Regions from separate parts of the Streptomyces sp. NBC_01485 genome, predicted to be linked through region 3. Evidence: riboswitches for the same ligand, from Rfam matches in the RefSeq annotation. Region 3 holds a riboswitch; each other region holds the start of a gene.

Region 1 (5,429 bases), 2.6 Mb from region 3:
GACGTGAAGACGTCCGGTGACGTCGAGGTGCCCGTCATCGAGACCGCCATCGACGAGGAGCTCGCCCGGTTCGCCGAGGAGGGCCCCACGGCCGAGGAAATGGAGCGCGCCCAGGCCCAGTTGGAGCGCGAGTGGCTCGACCGGCTCGGCACGGTCGCCGGCCGCGCGGACGAACTGTGCCGCTACGCAGTCCTGTTCGGCGACCCGCAGCTCGCCCTGACCGCCGTCCAGCGCGTGCTGGACGTGACGGCCGAGGAGGTGCAGGAGGTCGCCAAGGCCCGCCTGCGCCCCGACAACCGCGCGGTGCTCGTCTACGAGCCGACCGCCGCCGAAGCCCCCGCCGACCAGGACGAGAACGAGGAGGCGGCCCGGTGACCGAGCTCGCCACGATGGACTACCGCCCCCAGCCCCAGGCGGGCGAGGCCAAGCCGTGGGCGTTCCCGGCGCCCGAACGCACCGAGCTGGCCAACGGCCTGACGGTCCTGCACTGCCACCGCCCCGGCCAGCAGGTCGTCGCCGTCGAGATCCACCTCGACGCGCCCCTGGACGCCGAACCGGCCGACCTCGACGGCGTCGCCACGATCATGGCGCGCGCCTTCGCCGAGGGCACCGACAAGCACTCCGCCGAGGAGTTCGCCGCCGAACTGGAGCGCTGCGGCGCCACCTTCGACATGCACGCCGACCACCCCGGCGTCCGCCTCAGCCTCGAAGTGCCGGCCTCGCGTCTGCCCAAGGGCCTCGGTCTGCTCGCCGACGCCCTCAGGGCGCCCGCGTTCACCGACAGCGAGGTCGAGCGCCTCGTCCACAACCGCCTGGACGAGATCCCGCACGAGCTGGCCAACCCCTCCCGGCGCGCCGCCAAGGAGCTCTCCAAGGAGCTGTTCCCGGCCACCGCGCGCATGTCCCGCCCGCGCCAGGGCACCGCGGAGACGGTCGAGAAGATCGACTCCGTAGCCGTACGCGCCTTCTACGAGAAGCACGTCCGCCCCGCCACGGCCACCGCCGTGGTCGTCGGCGACCTCACCGGCGTCGACCTGGACGCGCTCCTCGGCGACACCCTGGGCGCCTGGACGGGCTCCTCGGCGCAGCCGCGGCCGGTGCCGCCGGTGACCGCCGACGACACCGGCCGGGTCGTCATCGTGGACCGCCCCGGCGCCGTCCAGACGCAGTTGCTGATCGGCCGGATCGGCGCCGACCGGCACGACCGCGTGTGGCCCGCGCAGGTGCTCGGCACGTACTGCCTCGGCGGTACCCTCACCTCCCGCCTGGACCGCGTCCTGCGCGAGGAGAAGGGCTACACCTACGGCGTCCGTGCCTTCGGGCAGGTCATGCTGTCCGCCCCGGACGGCTCGGGCGCCGCGATGCTCGCCATCAGCGGCTCCGTGGACACCCCGAACACCGGTCCCGCGCTGGAGGACCTGTGGAAGGTGCTGCGCACCCTCGCCGCCGAGGGCCTGACCGACGCCGAGCGTGATGTCGCCGTGCAGAACCTGGTCGGGGTGGCGCCGCTGAAGTTCGAGACCGCCGCGGCCGTCGCGGGCACCCTGGCCGACCAGGTCGAGCAGCACCTGCCCGACGACTACCAGGCGACGCTGTACCAGCAGCTCGCCGCGACCGGCACCGTGGAGGCCACAGCGGCGGCCGTGAATGCCTTCCCGGTGGACCGGCTGGTGACCGTCCTCGTCGGCGACGCGGCTCAGATCAAGGAGCCGGTCGAGGCCCTCGGCATCGGCGAGGTGAAGGTCGTCTCCGCCGAGTAGCCGGCACGACGGACGCGGGCAACGGCACGCGCGCGTAGGGGCCCTGGTCGACGGACACGTCACCAGGGCCTCCTGGTGTCCGAATTGAGGTGGAGGCTGCCTGTCTGCCCTGTGGGATGCGCTACAAAAACCGGGATTCGTTTGAGGATTCAAAGGTGTCCCGCTTAGCTTCGTCCGGACTGTTCGTCAGGCAGTGCGCCGCAACCGCGGCACCGGACAGCCATCGCCGAGTCCCCGTACGGCGCGAGCCAGGGGAGCCGGGGACCCTCCCTCCTGTCGCCGCCTTCGCGGCTGGAGGGGCCCAGAAGTCCCTGGGGTGAATCGGACGCCCGCGCGAGCCGCGAGGGGGCCCGTAGGAGACCTTCCTGCTCCGAACCCGTCAGCTAACCCGGTAGGCGAGAGGGAAGGAAAGGACACCCCCCGCTTCATGGCGTCCACCAGTGCCGTCCGCTCCGGGAAGCACCGTCGGCCCAGCCGCATGCAGCGCACCACCGCGCGCGCGGCGGGCGTAGCGGCGCTCACCACCACCGGTGTCATGGCCACCGTCGCCTCCGTTCCGGCCTTCGCCGCCGAGCCCGCCCCCGAGCAGACCGGGCTGATCCCCGTCGTCACCGCCGGCGAATCCGTCATCGAGCAGATCGACGACCAGGTCGCCGTGCAGAAGAAGGCCGCCTACGAGGAGGCCGCGCGCGAGGCGGCCGCCAAGAAGGCCGTGGAGGAGCGCGAGGCACGCGTGCGTGCCGCCCGGGAGGCCGAGCGCAAGCTGCTCAACGCCTTCGTGCCGCCGATCACCGGCTCCTACGTCTCCACCGGCTACCACGCCAGCAGTTCCCTGTGGTCCTCCGGCAGCCACACCGGCATCGACTTCCACGCCGCGACCGGCACCACGGTGCACGCGGTCGGCCTGGGCACCGTCGTCGAGGCCGGCTGGGGCGGTTCGTACGGCAACCAGATCGTCATCAAGATGAACGACGGCACGTACACCCAGTACGGCCACCTGTCGTCCATCGGCGTCTCGGTGGGCCAGCAGGTCGCCCCCGGCCAGCAGATCGGCCTGTCCGGCGCGACCGGCAACGTCACCGGCCCGCATCTGCACTTCGAGGCCCGCACCAGCGCGGAGTACGGCTCGGACATCGACCCGGTCGCCTACCTCCGCCAGCACGGCGTGAACGTCTGACGACGCACGGCGACAGATCGTCCAGCCCCGGCCCTTCCGGCCGGGGCTTTCGCCGTTTTCGATGCCTTCCTGTCCAAAAAATATCCCTGGATTCCGGCCCGCCATCGGAAATTCCCGCTCATTGCAATAGAGTCACGGAACACACGTCAATCGTCGACGTTTCACGGGGATTAAGGCGGAGGTCCGTCATGCGTATTCCGGCGCACTCGGTGTGCACGGCCATCCGGGACGACATCGTCGCGGGTGTCTACGAGCGCGGCAGCCGCCTCACGGAGGAACTCCTCGCCCGCCGCTACGGCGTGTCCCGCGTCCCCGTCCGGGAGGCGCTGCGCACGCTGGAGGCGGAGGGCTTCGTCGTCACGCGGCGGCACGCGGGCGCGTGCGTCGCGGAACCGACCGAGCAGGAGGCCGCGGACCTGCTGGAGATGCGCATGCTCCTGGAGCCGCTCGGCGCCTCCCGGGCCGCCCAGCGGCGCACGGAGGCCCACTTGAAGGTGCTGCGCGGCCTCGTCCGGCTGGGCCAGGAGCGGGCCAGGAGGGGCAACAGCGACGATCTGCGCTCCCTGGGGGGCTGGTTCCACGAGACGCTCGCCCAGTCCTCCGGAAGCCACGCCCTGACGTCGATGCTCACCCAGCTGCGCCACAAGATCGCCTGGATGTACGCGGTGGAGGCGCCGGTCAACCCGGTGGAGTCCTGGGCGGAGCACGGCGCGATCGTGGACGCGGTGGCGCGCGGCGACGGGGAGCGCGCGCGGGCCGTCACGGCGCTGCACACCGAGCGCTCGACCGCCGTGCACCGGCTGCGCTTTTCCGGCGGACCGGAGCGCGCCGACCGCGTGAGGACTTCGCAACCTCCCGTAAACATGACGGGCCTGCGGCATTAACACGGGAGCCGTATACAAAGAGGGGGATAATTCGCGGGGGATTATTTCCGCTGCCCGTCAACGGGAAATGCGAAGGGCTCGCCCGATAATTTCGGACGAGCCCTTCGGAGTTTGCGGGACGACGTCTTTCAAGTGACGAGCACCGCGCCCCTCGAATAAGACAAGGCCTGCTCGGCCGGTCCTTGCTCAGACGGTCTCGGGGAGCTCCTCGAGACCCTCGGCGACCAGCTTCGCCAGCCGGTCGAGGGCGGCTTCCGCACCCTCGGCCTCGGAGGCGAGGACGATCTCCTCGCCGCCCGTGGCGCCCAGGCCGAGAACGGCCAGCATGGAGGCCGCGTTGACGGGGTTGCCGTCGGCCTTGGCGATCGTCACCGGGATACCTGCGGCCGTGGTGGCCCGGACGAAGATGGAAGCGGGGCGGGCGTGAAGGCCCTCGGCCCAGCCGACGTTGACGCGGCGCTCAGCCATGTGATGCTGCCCTTCAGTGTTCAGGTTGTCTAGACCAGTGTTCCACACGTGAAGCGTGTGAGGGACGGGTCCTCGCGACCCGTCCCGGTGCGCGGACGTCGGATCGCGGCCTCGATCCGACGTCCGTCCTCCACAGACTGCCTCGCGCCGTCGTCAGATGCGAGCCGTACTCTGGGCCCCATGCAGAGCGCGTCGGACCGGCACGAGTACCCCGCCCACTGGGAGGCCGACGTGGTGCTGCGCGACGGCGGCACCGCGCGCATCCGCCCCATCACCGTCGACGACGCCGAACGCCTGGTCAGCTTCTACGAGCAGGTCTCGGACGAGTCCAAGTACTACCGCTTCTTCGCGCCCTACCCGCGCCTGTCCGCGAAGGACGTCCACCGCTTCACGCACCACGACTTCGTGGACCGGGTGGGACTCGCGGCCACGGTCGGCGGCGAGTTCATCGCAACCGTGCGCTATGACCGCATCGGTGCCGACGGCATGGCCGCCTCCGCGCCCGCCGACGAGGCCGAGGTCGCCTTCCTCGTGCAGGACGCCCACCAGGGGCGCGGTGTCGCCTCCGCGCTCCTCGAACACATCGCGGCCGTCGCGCGCGAGCGAGACATCCGCCGCTTCGCCGCCGAGGTGCTCCCCGCCAACTCCAAGATGATCAAGGTGTTCACGGACGCCGGCTACACCCAGAAGCGCAGCTTCGAGGACGGCGTCGTCCGCCTGGAGTTCGACCTCGAACCCACCGAGCGCTCCCTCGCCGTGCAGCGTGCGCGGGAGCAGCGCGCCGAGGCACACTCCGTACGGCGGCTGCTGGCGCCCGGCTCCGTCGCCGTCGTCGGCACCGGCCGGACGCCCGGCGGCGTCGGCCGGAGCGTTCTCGGCAACCTCCGGGAGGCCGGGTTCACCGGCCGCCTGTACGCCGTGAACAAGGCCTTCCCCGACGACCTGAAGGAACTCGACGGAGTGCCCGCCCACCGCTCGGTGCGCGACATCGACGGGCCTGTCGACCTCGCGGTCCTCGCCGTACCGGCCGAGCACGTGACGGAGGCCGTCGCCGAGTGCGGCGAGCACGGCGTGCAGGGACTCGTCGTCCTCTCCGCCGGCTACGCCGAGAGCGGCCCCGACGGGCGCGAGCGTCAGCGC
Region 2 (5,429 bases), 3.3 Mb from region 3:
GGTAGTTGAGTTTCACCCGTCGCCCGAACCAGTGCCGGCGCACCTTCCCGGCCGCGGCCACCACGTCCAGCACGTCGTCGTCGGAGGTGGCCAGGACGGCCAGAGCTTCCTCGCGGGTCGGCAGCTCGCGCCGAAGCCCCTTGTCCACCAGCGTGTTCAGCAGGTCCATGAGAGCCGATCCTGTCCTACACACCCGCTTCGGGCCAAGGTAGGGATCGCACAACACACCCGCTTCGACGTGTGGGTATTGCCACACCGTGGGTAGCGGGCCGGGCCGCTAGTGTCTGTCCGCTACCTACAAAGCCAAAAGCCCCGGAGGACCCATGGCGTTCGGCTGGATCGACGAGCAGGCGGAGCTGCGCCGCCGGGCCGGACTCGTACGGACGCTGCGGCCCCGCCCGGCCGACTCGCCGCTCCTCGACCTCGCGAGCAACGACTACCTGGGCCTGGCCCGGCATCCCGAGGTCGTGGCGGGCGCCGCGGCGGCGGCCCGGACCTGGGGCGGGGGCGCGACCGGCTCCCGGCTCGTCACCGGCACCACCGAGCTGCACGCCGAACTGGAGCGGGAACTCGCGGAGCGCTGCGGGTTCGAGGCGGCCCTCGTCTTCTCCTCCGGGTACGCGGCCAACCTCGCCGCGGTCACCGCGCTCGCCCCGCACGGCTCGCTGATCGTCTCCGACGCGGGCAACCACGCCTCGCTCATCGACGGCTGCCGGCTGGCCCGCGGCACCACCCAGGTCGTCGGGCACGCCGACCCGGACGCCGTGCGCAAGGCGCTCGGCACGCACGACGGCCCGGCCGTGGCCGTCTCCGACACGGTCTTCTCGGTCGACGGCGACGCCGCCCCGCTGGCCGCCCTCGCGGCCGCCTGCCGGGCGTACGGCGCCGGACTGGTCGTCGACGACGCCCACGGGCTCGGCGTGCTCGGGGACGGCGGACAGGGCGCGCCGTACGCGGCGGGTCTCGCGGGCGCCGACGACGTCGTCGTCACGGTCACGCTGTCGAAGTCGCTCGGCAGCCAGGGCGGCGCCGTGCTGGGCCCCGCGCGCGTGATCGACCACCTGGTCAACGCGGCGCGGACGTTCATCTTCGACACCGGTCTGGCCCCGGCGGCGGCGGGCGCGGCGCTGGCCGCCCTCAGGCTGCTGCGCGCGGAGCCGCAGCGCGCGCCGCGCGCGCGTGCGGTGGCGGGCGAGCTGTACGCACGGCTGACGGCCGCGGGTCTGGAAGCGGTGCGTCCGGACGCCGCGGTCGTCTCCGTGCGGGCGCCGTCCCCGGAGACGGCCGTGCGGTGGGCGGCGGACTGCCGGTCGGCAGGCCTGGCCGTGGGCTGCTTCCGTCCTCCCTCCGTGCCCGACGGCATCTCACGCCTCAGGCTGACCGCCCGCGCGGACCTCTCCGGGGCCGAGCTGGAACGCGCTGTACGGGTGATCGACGAGACCCGACCATGAGTCGGCGTGACACGGCCGTGGGTCGCCGCTGAGCACTGCGTGCCGACTGCTGCGGTGTGCTCAGTTGCGCGGTGTGCTCAGTGGAACGCGGTCGTGAAGCCCGTCCAGCTCTCGGGGGAGAAGAGCAGGGCGGGTCCGGCCGGGTCCTTGGAGTCGCGTACGGCGAGCAGACCGGCCCAGGGGCCGGCGGCCGGCCGGGCGGTCTCGACGCAGTTGTTCGCTCCCGTGCTGTAGCTGCTGCGCAGCCACCGCATCGGCGGGAGAGCGTCGGGATCGGTACGGGAAGGTACGTTCCGCGGTGCTGCGGACATGGTGCCTCCTTATGCGCCGCCTGCCAGCGCGGCGATGTATTCCGATGAGTCCCCGGGCGAAAGGGCTTGCGCCCGAAGGGCGTTGAAGGCCTCGGTGTAGGCCTGGAGGTCTTCTTTCCGTTCGAGATAGAGGCTACTCATCAAGTGGTCTAGAACAACCACGTCCAGATCAGAAGTGCGCGAAAACGAGAAGATAACGAAAGGGCCGGTCATCCCGATATGTGCCCCGGCGGCGAACGGCAGCACCTGGAGCCGCACTTGGGGCAGCCGGGCGGCCTCCACGAGCCGGCCGAGCTGCCGCGCCATCACCTCGGGCCCGCCCACCTCCCGCCGCAGCACCGCCTCGTCCAGCACCGCGCACAGCTCCAGCGGCGGCCGGCCGCGCAGCACGTCCTGGCGGGCCATCCGCACCTCCACCAGGGTGTCGAGCTGCGCCTCGTCGATGCCCTCCACGGCCGCCCTGGTCACCGCGCGCGCGTACTCGGGCGTCTGCAACAGGCCCGGGACCACGGTCGTCTCCAGGGTGCGCATCGCGCTCGCCTGCGACTCCAGGCTGATGAAGTCCCGGTAGGCGGGCGGCAGCACCCCGCGGTAGGCGTGCCACCAGTGGTCCCGGCCGCCGCTGCCCTCGGCGCCCGCCAGCGCCAGCATCAGTTCCCGCAGATGCGGATCGGCCACTCCGTAGGCGTCGAGGAGTAACCGCACATCGGCCGGTTTCGATCCACTGGTGCCGGTCTCGATACGGCTCACCTTGGACTGGTGCCAGCCCACCAGCCGGGCCGCCTCACCGCTCGTGAGGCCCGCCCGGGAGCGCAGCGTGCGCAGTTCGGCGCCCAGCTTTCGGCGGCGTACCGCGGGACCGTGTTGCATGGACTCCTCCTTACTCCTCCCGGGCCGTCCGAATACGCTCTGTCGTCGCAGAGTTCACCGCATTGAGCGACAGATATATGCATATCTTGGTGGATCGCCACCCGTGACCGGTGCGGTGATGGCAGTCTGGCGAAGAAGCAGCCAGTCCGGGACCGTACTCGAACCACACGCACCGTGTCGGACCTCGGTCCCGTGGGAAAGGGACGACGTCGCCATGGCAGATCACCTGGAAGCATCCGTCACTCTGCCGAGCGATCCCGCCTCGGTCTCCACGGCCCGCGGCTTCGTGGCCGGCACCCTCGGGGAATGGGGTCTGCCGGCGGACGCGGAGGTGGCCGACACCGTCCGGCTGATCGTCTCGGAACTCGCCACCAACGCCGTACAGCACACCTTCGGGCAGTCGCCCACCTTCACGGTGGGCCTCGTCCTCGAGCGTGACGAGCATCTGCGCATCGGCGTCACCGACAGCCACCCGCGCTTCCCGCAACGACTGCCGGCCGCCGTCCAGCAGGACAACGGCCGAGGCATGGTGATCATTCGCTGGCTGACCGCGGAGTGCGGCGGCAAGCTGAGAGTGCGGCCCACCCGGGAGGGCGGCAAGACGGTCACCGTGGAACTCCCGTGGACCGTCCCGACGGCGGTTCCGACGTCGGTCCCCACCGTGGAGCCGGTGACCGGAGCCCTGACTGCCCCGGCGGCCCCCGCGGAGGGCGAGATCCCGGGGCGGTGACGGCGCGTCAGGGACGCCGGCACCGCCGCGAGAGGTTCGGCGGGCCTAGCGGACCCGGCCGTACCAGACGCTCTTGGTCCAGATCTTCTGCAGCTTCACCACGTCTCCGGTCTTCGGCGAGTGCCAGATCTTGCCGCTGCCCGCGTAGATCCCGACGTGGTACACGTTCGAACCCGAGTGGAAGAACACCAGGTCGCCCGCCTTACGGCCGGACGCCGAGATGTGCTTCGTCTTGTTGTACTGCTGGGCCGCCGTCCGAGGCAGGCTCTTGCCCGCCTTCTTGTACGAGTACAGCGTGAGCCCTGAGCAGTCGAACCTCTTCGGCCCTGTGGCTCCGTACTTGTACGGGGCACCCTTCTTCGATGCCGCGATCTGGAGCGCCTTCGTCGCCGGTGTGGCGGCCGCGGCGTCGGTGGCGAGCCCCGGGACCACGACCGAGCCGCCCACGGCGGCGATGGCGAAAGCCGAGGCCGTACCGGCCCGGACCATGAGCGACGGGACACGATTGAGCGCAGTCATGCGCAACCCTTCGTCAGCCGCCTGTGAAGGATGACCTGTCGGATTCGGGCTGGCGAAGTTGCCCGGCCGCTGACGCGGCTTCACCCCAAGGGCTGCTCGGCCCGGTCATGGCGTGACCGTTCCGGCGACCCGTCGTGCTTGGGTCCTCCACTCCTGCCGATGCACTTCTGTCGACCGGTCATCCGGGAGGCGGCAGGACTCGGCGTCCGCCCGGACCGCCCCGCCTCTTGTGGCGGGGGCTTGTCGTCAGTCAGGGATCTTGACTCACCGATGTCCGAAAAACCCAATGGAACCGGGGATTTGTGGGGTTACTCACCACTCACCCGTTCGGGTGGACACCCTGATGGCCGATCAGGTGTCAAGGTCGTCAAAGGTCGCCAAAGGGCCCCGGACCAGCGGCGGAGCCTATAATTCCGCCCGAATCGTTCTCTTTTGCGCAACCTCGACCGGCCTGCGGAGGCAGCGCACGCTACGCCGTACGGGGGTACCTCGACTGGTCCGTTTCAACTCCGGGCCGCACGACACGCGCGGGGCGCGGGCCGTCCGGCCCGGAGGCGGGCCGTGTCAACTGTCGGAGAGCGGAGGGACCGTGACGCGCGCCGTGCGACGCTCCCCGTCGAGGACGCGCAGCGCCCGCGCGAGCGTCGGCGCGTGCAGCTCGCTCTCGCCCCGCTGGTGCATCAGCGTCAGCGCGTCGCGCAGCGCGGTCGCCTTGCTCACCAGCGCCTGGGCGGCGCGCAGTCCGCGGTACGTGTCCCCGTGGTGGGCGGGGTTGATCCGGCCCAGCAGGTCGACGACGTCGAGGTAGCCGTCGATCAGCTCGGCCTCGGCCCGGGTCAGCGCGGGCAGCGGCGGCAGTTCGGGCACCATCGGCGGCTCACCTCCCGTCCGGCGCGCCGGCCGAGGTCTTGCGGCTGGAGATGATCTCGTCCACCAGGCCGTACTCCACGGCCTCCTGGGCGGTGAGGACTTTGTCCCGCTCCATGTCCGCGGTCACCTGCTCCGGAGTGCGCCCGGTGTGCCGTACGAGCATCTCCTCCAGGGTGGCCCGGGTGCGCAACAGCTCGTCCGCCTCGATGACGAGATCGCTGGCCTGCCCCTCGACGGGCTCGGGCAGCGACGGCTGGCGGATCGTCATCCGCGCGCCCGGCAGCGCGAACCGCTTGCCCGGCGCACCCGCCGCCAGCAGCACCGCGGCGGACGAGTCCGCCCGGCCCAGGCAGGTCGTCGCCACGTCGCAGGTGACGTACCGGATCGTGTCGTACAGGGCCGTCATCGCGCTGAACGAGCCGCCCGGGGAGTTGATGTACAGCGCGATGTCCCGGTCCGGGTCCTTGTGCTCCAGGTACATGAACTGGGCCATCACGTTGTTCGCCGCGATGTCGTCGACCGGCGTCCCCAGAAAGACGATCCGCTCCTCCAGCAGCTTCGAGTACGGATCCATCGTCCGGTGCCCGAAGCTCGTGCGTTCGGTGAACTCGGGCAGGACATGGCGGGCGGACGGTGATCGGTTCATGGGAGCCCCTCCTTCTGCGCCTGCTGCGTCTG
Region 3 (5,429 bases):
CGGAGGCCCCGGAAGTGTTGGAACTCCCGGCAGTGTTGGAGATCCCGGAAGTCCCAGCAGTGTTGGAAGTCCCTGAGCAAGGTGACGACCGTCGGCGCCACGGAAGGTCCTCGGGCGCGACCTCGCCGCTGTCGTCCCCCTGGAACCCCCGCGCGACCTGCGTGAAGATCTCCTCCAGTTGTCCCACCTGTTCCGGGGTGAGCCGGTCGAAGAGGGAGGCGCGGACGGTCTCGACATGTCCGGGCGCCGTGTTCTCCAGGACCGCCATGCCCTCGTCCGTCAGGACCGCGATGCTCCCCCGCTTGTCCCAGCGGCAGTCCTCGCGCCGCAGCAGCCCGTCCTTCTCCAGCCGGGTCACCGCATACGTCAGCCTGCTGCGGGTGATCTTCAGCCGCTCCGCGAGATCGGTCATCCGCAGCCGCCGCTCCGGTGTCTCGGAGAGGTTGGCGAGGATGGAGTAGTACAGGTGAGGCATGCCGGCCTCTTGCTGGAGCTGCCGGTCGATCGCGTCCTCGACGAGGAGGTACCCGGCGACGTAGGCGCGCCAGGCGCGTTGCTCCTCGGGGGTGAGCCAGCGAGTCGTCATGCACCCAGTGTAGGTTTGTTTCAAACTTGAACCAAGACCGCCGCCTCCCACCTTTCCCACTCCGCCGGGGAGCACGCCGATGCCGCACCCGTACGCCTCTCCCGACCCCGACCCCGACCCCGACCTCGACCCGTACCCCTACCCGTACGTCCTGCTGTCCGCCGCCGTCTCCCTCGACGGCTACCTGGACGACACCACCCCCGAGCGCCTGCTCCTCTCCAGCCCGGCCGACTTCGACCGCGTCGACGAGGTGAGGGCCTCCGTCGACGCCATCCTCATCGGAGCCGGCACCATCCGCGCCGACAACCCCCGGCTCCTCGTGAACTCCCCGGAGCGCCGCGCCGCCCGGGTCGCCGCAGGGCAGCCGGCGTACCCCCTCAAGGTCACCGTCAGCGGCTCCGGCGACCTCGACCCCGCGGCGAACTTCTGGCACACGGGCGGCGAGAAGGTCGTCTATACGACGGAGGCGGGCGCCGAGCGGGCCCGCGCGCTCGGGATCGCCGCGGACGTCGTCCCGCTCGGCCCCGAACTGGACTGGCGCCGCCTCCTCGAACACCTGCATGAGGTGCGCGGTGTGCGGCGGCTCATGGTCGAGGGCGGCGGCACCATCCACACCCAACTGCTCCAGCAGGGCCTCGCCGACGAACTCCAGCTCGTCCTCGCCCCGATCTTCGTCGGCGACCTGGACGCGCCCCGCCTCTTCGGACCGGCCCGCCATCAGGGCGGCGATCGGGGCGGCGATCAGGGCGATTCCCGGGGTGATTCCCAGGGTGTCCGTCAGGGCGGGTATCGGGGTCGGTATCAGGGTGGACGCCTGCGCCTGGTGGAGACGCGGCGTATCGAGGACGTCGTCCTGACCCGCTACGAGCCCACCGCCCCCGGCACCGGACCGCTCCCCGTCGCGGCCGACCGCCACTGGCTTGCCCTCGCCTGCGAGCTCGCGGCCCAGTGCCCTCCGTCGCGGACCGCCTTCAGCGTCGGCGCGGTGATCGTGGCCGCCGACGGTACGGAACTGGCGCGCGGGCACTCCCGCGAGGCCGGCGACCCGGTCGTGCACGCGGAGGAGGCGGCCCTCGCGAAGCTCGACCCGGCCGACCCCCGGCTGTCCACGGCCACCGTCTACAGCAGCCTCGAACCCTGCGCCCGCCGTTCCTCCAGGCCCTCCCCCTGCGCCCGTCTCATCCTCGACGCGGGCGTGCGCCGGGTGGTCACCGCCTGGCGTGAGCCGGACACCTTCGTGACGGAGGCGGACGGCACCGGGCTCCTGTCGGCCCAGGGTGTCGACGTCCTCGTACTCGCGGACTACGCCGAACGGGCGAAGGCTCCGAACCGGCACCTGGAATGAGGAGCCTGGAGTGAGGCCGCGGGGGCGGCTGAGGGGGTGGCGGGCACCGTGGTGTTTGGCGCCCCGGAAATGACGTAGACTGGAGTCACAACGACGCGGGGTGGAGCAGCTCGGTAGCTCGCTGGGCTCATAACCCAGAGGTCGCAGGTTCAAATCCTGTCCCCGCTACTGAAGGCCGAGGGCCGGAATCCGAAAGGGTTCCGGCCCTCGGTGTATGTCCGCAGCTCTGTCTGCCGTCCCGTCCGTCGGCAAGTGCCCAGTTGGTTACTGTGCGTTCACTGTGCTCCGGCTGACCTTGGTCGTCAACTCGCCCGTTTTTCGCCGTTCTTGGGCCGAAAGTCCAGGCCGGAAATGTTATTGATCAAGCAGAACGGCTTGGAAACCGGCCCCCAGGTCTATTAACGTTCGATAACGCAGCGCGGTCGTCCCAGCCGGCACAAGAGCCGGCTCCGTGCGCACTGCCGAATCCCGCAAGGGAACCGGGGAACCACCACCTTGGGGTGAATCTCGCGGAAGCCATCGTGAACTCGCTGAGTCCACGGCCGGTATACGCGCGTAGGAGACCTTCCCGCTCCGAACCCGTCAGCTAACCCGGTAGGCGACGGAAGGAAAGGAGTGCGCCCGCGTGGCGTCCAACCGGCCTGCCCCAGAAGCCCCGTTCGTGCCCAGTCAGCCTTCCGGCGAGACCTTCGGCTACGGCACCCACCGCACCGACGAGGGCCCCTGGGAGGAATGGAACCCCACCGCGGAGACCATTCGCCCGGTTCGCGGCAAGCACCGCGTCGCCAAGCAGCGCGGCGGCGGGTTCGCCCGCAGCTCCACCGTCCTCGGCGTCGGCGTCATAGCCGCCGTCAGCGCGGGCGGCATGGCCAGCGCCAACACCGGCAAGGCGCCGGTCTCCATCTCCATGCCGGACCTGCCGAACGTCGGCTCGCTCATCTCCGACGACGAGCCCGCCCAGGACGCCGCACCGGCCCTCGCGAGCTTTGGCTCCGAGACGACGACCGACGACACCAGCAGCAGCCAGGCCACCGCCGACGCCGGCGAGGCCCTGCGCAGCCGGATCATGGCGCAGGCCGAGTCGCAGCAGACCCAGATCGAGACCAAGGCCAAGGCCGCCGCCGAGGCAGCCGCGGCCAAGGCTCAGGCCGACGCCGTCGCCAAGGCCGAGAAGGAGGCGAAGGCCAAGGCCGACGCCGCCAAGGAGAAGGCCGCCGCGGCCGCCAAGGAGAAGGCCGAGACCGCGCGCCTGGCCGAGCTCGCCACGCAGTACACGCTGCCGACCTCCTCGTACACCATCACCTCGACGTTCGGTCAGTCCGGCTCCATGTGGTCCTCCGGCTACCACACCGGCCTCGACTTCGCCGCTCCCACCGGCACACTCATCAAGGCCGTCCACAGCGGCACCATCACCGAGGCGGGCTGGGCCGGTTCCTACGGCTACCGCACCATCCTGACGCTGGACGACGGTACCGAGATCTGGTTCTGCCACCAGTCCTCGATCAGCGTCAGTGTCGGCCAGCAGGTCGGCACCGGTGACGTGATCGGCCGCGTCGGCGCGACGGGCAACGTGACCGGGCCGCACCTCCACCTCGAGGTCCACCCGAACGGCAGCTCCAACGGCGTCGACCCGGGCGCCTGGCTGCGCAGTGTGGGCCTCAACCCCTGAGTCCCTGACGCACTCGTCTTAGGGAGCGGCTCCGTTCACACGTTGTTCGTACGAACAGCGGAATGGGCCGCTCCGAAGCCGTTGTTGACGTATGGCATGACTACTTCGTCTTCGCTTCGCAAGCTCGGTTCCTCCGATCTCGAGGTCTTCCCGCTCTCCCTCGGCGGCAACGTCTTCGGCTGGACAGCCGACGAGACGGCCTCCTTCGCCGTCCTGGACGCCTACGCGGCGGCCGGCGGCAACTTCATCGACACCGCCGACGCCTACTCGGCCTGGGCGCCGGGCAACAGCGGCGGTGAGTCCGAGACCATCATCGGCAGGTGGGCCAAGGCGCGCGGCAACCGCGACAAGCTCGTCATCGCCACCAAGGTCAGCCAGCACCCCGAGTACCAGGGCCTGAGCGCCGCCAACATCAAGGCCGCCGCCGACGCCTCCCTGCGCCGTCTCGACACCGACCACATCGACCTCTACTACACGCACTTCGACAAGACCGAGGTCCCGGTCGACGAGATCATCGGTGCGCTCGACGAACTGGTGAAGGCGGGCAAGGTGCGGCACATCGCCGCCTCCAACATCTCGCCCGAACGCCTCCAGGAGTCCCTGGAGTTCTCCGACCGCGAGGGCCTGGCCCGGTACGTCGCCCTCCAGCCGCACTACAACCTGGTCTCCCGCGACACCTACGAGGGCGCACTCCAGGACGTCGCCTCCCGCGCCGGACTCGCCGCCGTCCCGTACTTCGCGCTCGCCTCCGGCTTCCTCACCGGCAAGTACCGGCCCGGTACGACGGTGGACAGCGCCCGGGCGGAGGGCGCCGCGAAGCACCTCGACTCCGAGCGGGGCATACGCGTCCTCACCGCCCTCGACGAGATCGCCCAGGCCCACGACGCCCAGGTCGCCACGGTCGCTCTGGCGTGGCTCGGCGCGCAGCCGACGGTGGCCGCGCCGATCGCGTCCGCGCGGACGGTCGAGCAACTGCCGGCGCTGCTGGCGGTGGCGGAGCTGGAACTGACGGAGACGGAGATCACGAGGCTGACCCAGGCCTCGGCCTGATCCCCGACAGCTCCTGATCCCCTAAGGCCTGATCCCCAGGGCTTCTCCTACGACTGGTTACGACTGGTAGGGGTTGGAGGCCGGGTACGGCTGTGCGGGATACCCGTAGCCGTGTCCTGCGGGATACCCGTAGCCGTACCCGTACGCCTGACCCGGCACCTGCCCCTGACCGTGCCCCGGCATCTGCGCCTGCCCCTGGCTGTACCCGTACACCCCGTACACCGGCCAGGGCGGCGCGGTCACGCGGACCGGTGGGGCCGTCATGCGGGCGGCGTGGGCCAGTGCGGGGCGGGCGACGTCCTTGCGTCGCCACAGCTCGTTCAGCAACTCCCGTTCCCGGACGAGGAAGTCGGCGCCTGCCCGCCCGCGTCGGCCGCGGTGGCGCAGGAACGCCAGGGACGTCGCGTACGCCTCGTACTGCGCGACCGCCCGCGCCGCCGGTTTGCCCAGGTGCCGGCCTGCGTACACGCGGGCCAGCCGCCGGGCCCGCATCGAGCCGAGCGCGAACGGCTCGGCCGGGGTGAGCCAGCCGGCGGCCGCGTAGGCGGGCAGTTCCTCGCGTACGGTGCGCAGCTCGCGTTGGCGCGTCCACACCACCAGCCAGGTCAGCAGCCCGAACGCGGGCACCATGAACGCCGCGTACACCGCGAAGAACCCGAAATCGCCGAACGTCGAGGAGCCGTTCCACAGCGCGTGCATGCCCATCGCGAGGAGCAGCCCGGCCGGCGGCAGCAGCACGCGCCGCACCCGCTGACGGTCCCCGGAGAGCGCCGCGACGC

Evidence for each region. A riboswitch is a leader RNA that binds a small molecule or an ion and turns the genes downstream of it on or off. The one in region 3 is predicted to bind cyclic di-AMP.
Region 1: it holds a riboswitch for cyclic di-AMP, as region 3 does, so the genes downstream of both, OG352_RS32010 (M23 family metallopeptidase) here and OG352_RS20405 (M23 family metallopeptidase) in region 3, are expected to answer to the same signal.
Region 2: it holds a riboswitch for cyclic di-AMP, as region 3 does, so the genes downstream of both, OG352_RS04720 (C40 family peptidase) here and OG352_RS20405 (M23 family metallopeptidase) in region 3, are expected to answer to the same signal.

What each region holds. Positions count from the first base shown of each region.
Region 1 covers NZ_CP109435.1:7,064,412-7,069,840, forward strand. Annotated here, with positions in the region: gene OG352_RS32000 (M16 family metallopeptidase) at 1-375, shown strand, start outside; gene OG352_RS32005 (M16 family metallopeptidase) at 372-1,760, shown strand; cyclic di-AMP (ydaO/yuaA leader) riboswitch at 1,975-2,173, shown strand; gene OG352_RS32010 (M23 family metallopeptidase) at 2,188-2,937, shown strand; gene OG352_RS32015 (GntR family transcriptional regulator) at 3,126-3,821, shown strand; gene OG352_RS32020 (HPr family phosphocarrier protein) at 4,008-4,289, opposite strand; gene OG352_RS32025 (bifunctional acetate--CoA ligase family protein/GNAT family N-acetyltransferase) at 4,470-5,429, shown strand, end outside.
Region 2 covers NZ_CP109435.1:1,139,641-1,145,069, reverse strand. Annotated here, with positions in the region: gene bioB (biotin synthase BioB) at 1-169, opposite strand, end outside; gene OG352_RS04740 (8-amino-7-oxononanoate synthase) at 324-1,451, shown strand; gene OG352_RS04735 (DUF397 domain-containing protein) at 1,529-1,762, opposite strand; gene OG352_RS04730 (helix-turn-helix domain-containing protein) at 1,772-2,632, opposite strand; gene OG352_RS04725 (ATP-binding protein) at 2,847-3,362, shown strand; gene OG352_RS04720 (C40 family peptidase) at 3,408-3,881, opposite strand; cyclic di-AMP (ydaO/yuaA leader) riboswitch at 3,885-4,055, opposite strand; gene OG352_RS04715 (hypothetical protein) at 4,446-4,751, opposite strand; gene OG352_RS04710 (ATP-dependent Clp protease proteolytic subunit) at 4,759-5,397, opposite strand.
Region 3 covers NZ_CP109435.1:4,486,974-4,492,402, reverse strand. Annotated here, with positions in the region: gene OG352_RS20420 (MarR family winged helix-turn-helix transcriptional regulator) at 1-586, opposite strand, end outside; gene OG352_RS20415 (dihydrofolate reductase family protein) at 666-1,931, shown strand; tRNA gene OG352_RS20410 (tRNA-Met) at 2,026-2,099, shown strand; cyclic di-AMP (ydaO/yuaA leader) riboswitch at 2,381-2,547, shown strand; gene OG352_RS20405 (M23 family metallopeptidase) at 2,557-3,600, shown strand; gene OG352_RS20400 (aldo/keto reductase) at 3,697-4,650, shown strand; gene OG352_RS20395 (PrsW family intramembrane metalloprotease) at 4,708-5,429, opposite strand, start outside.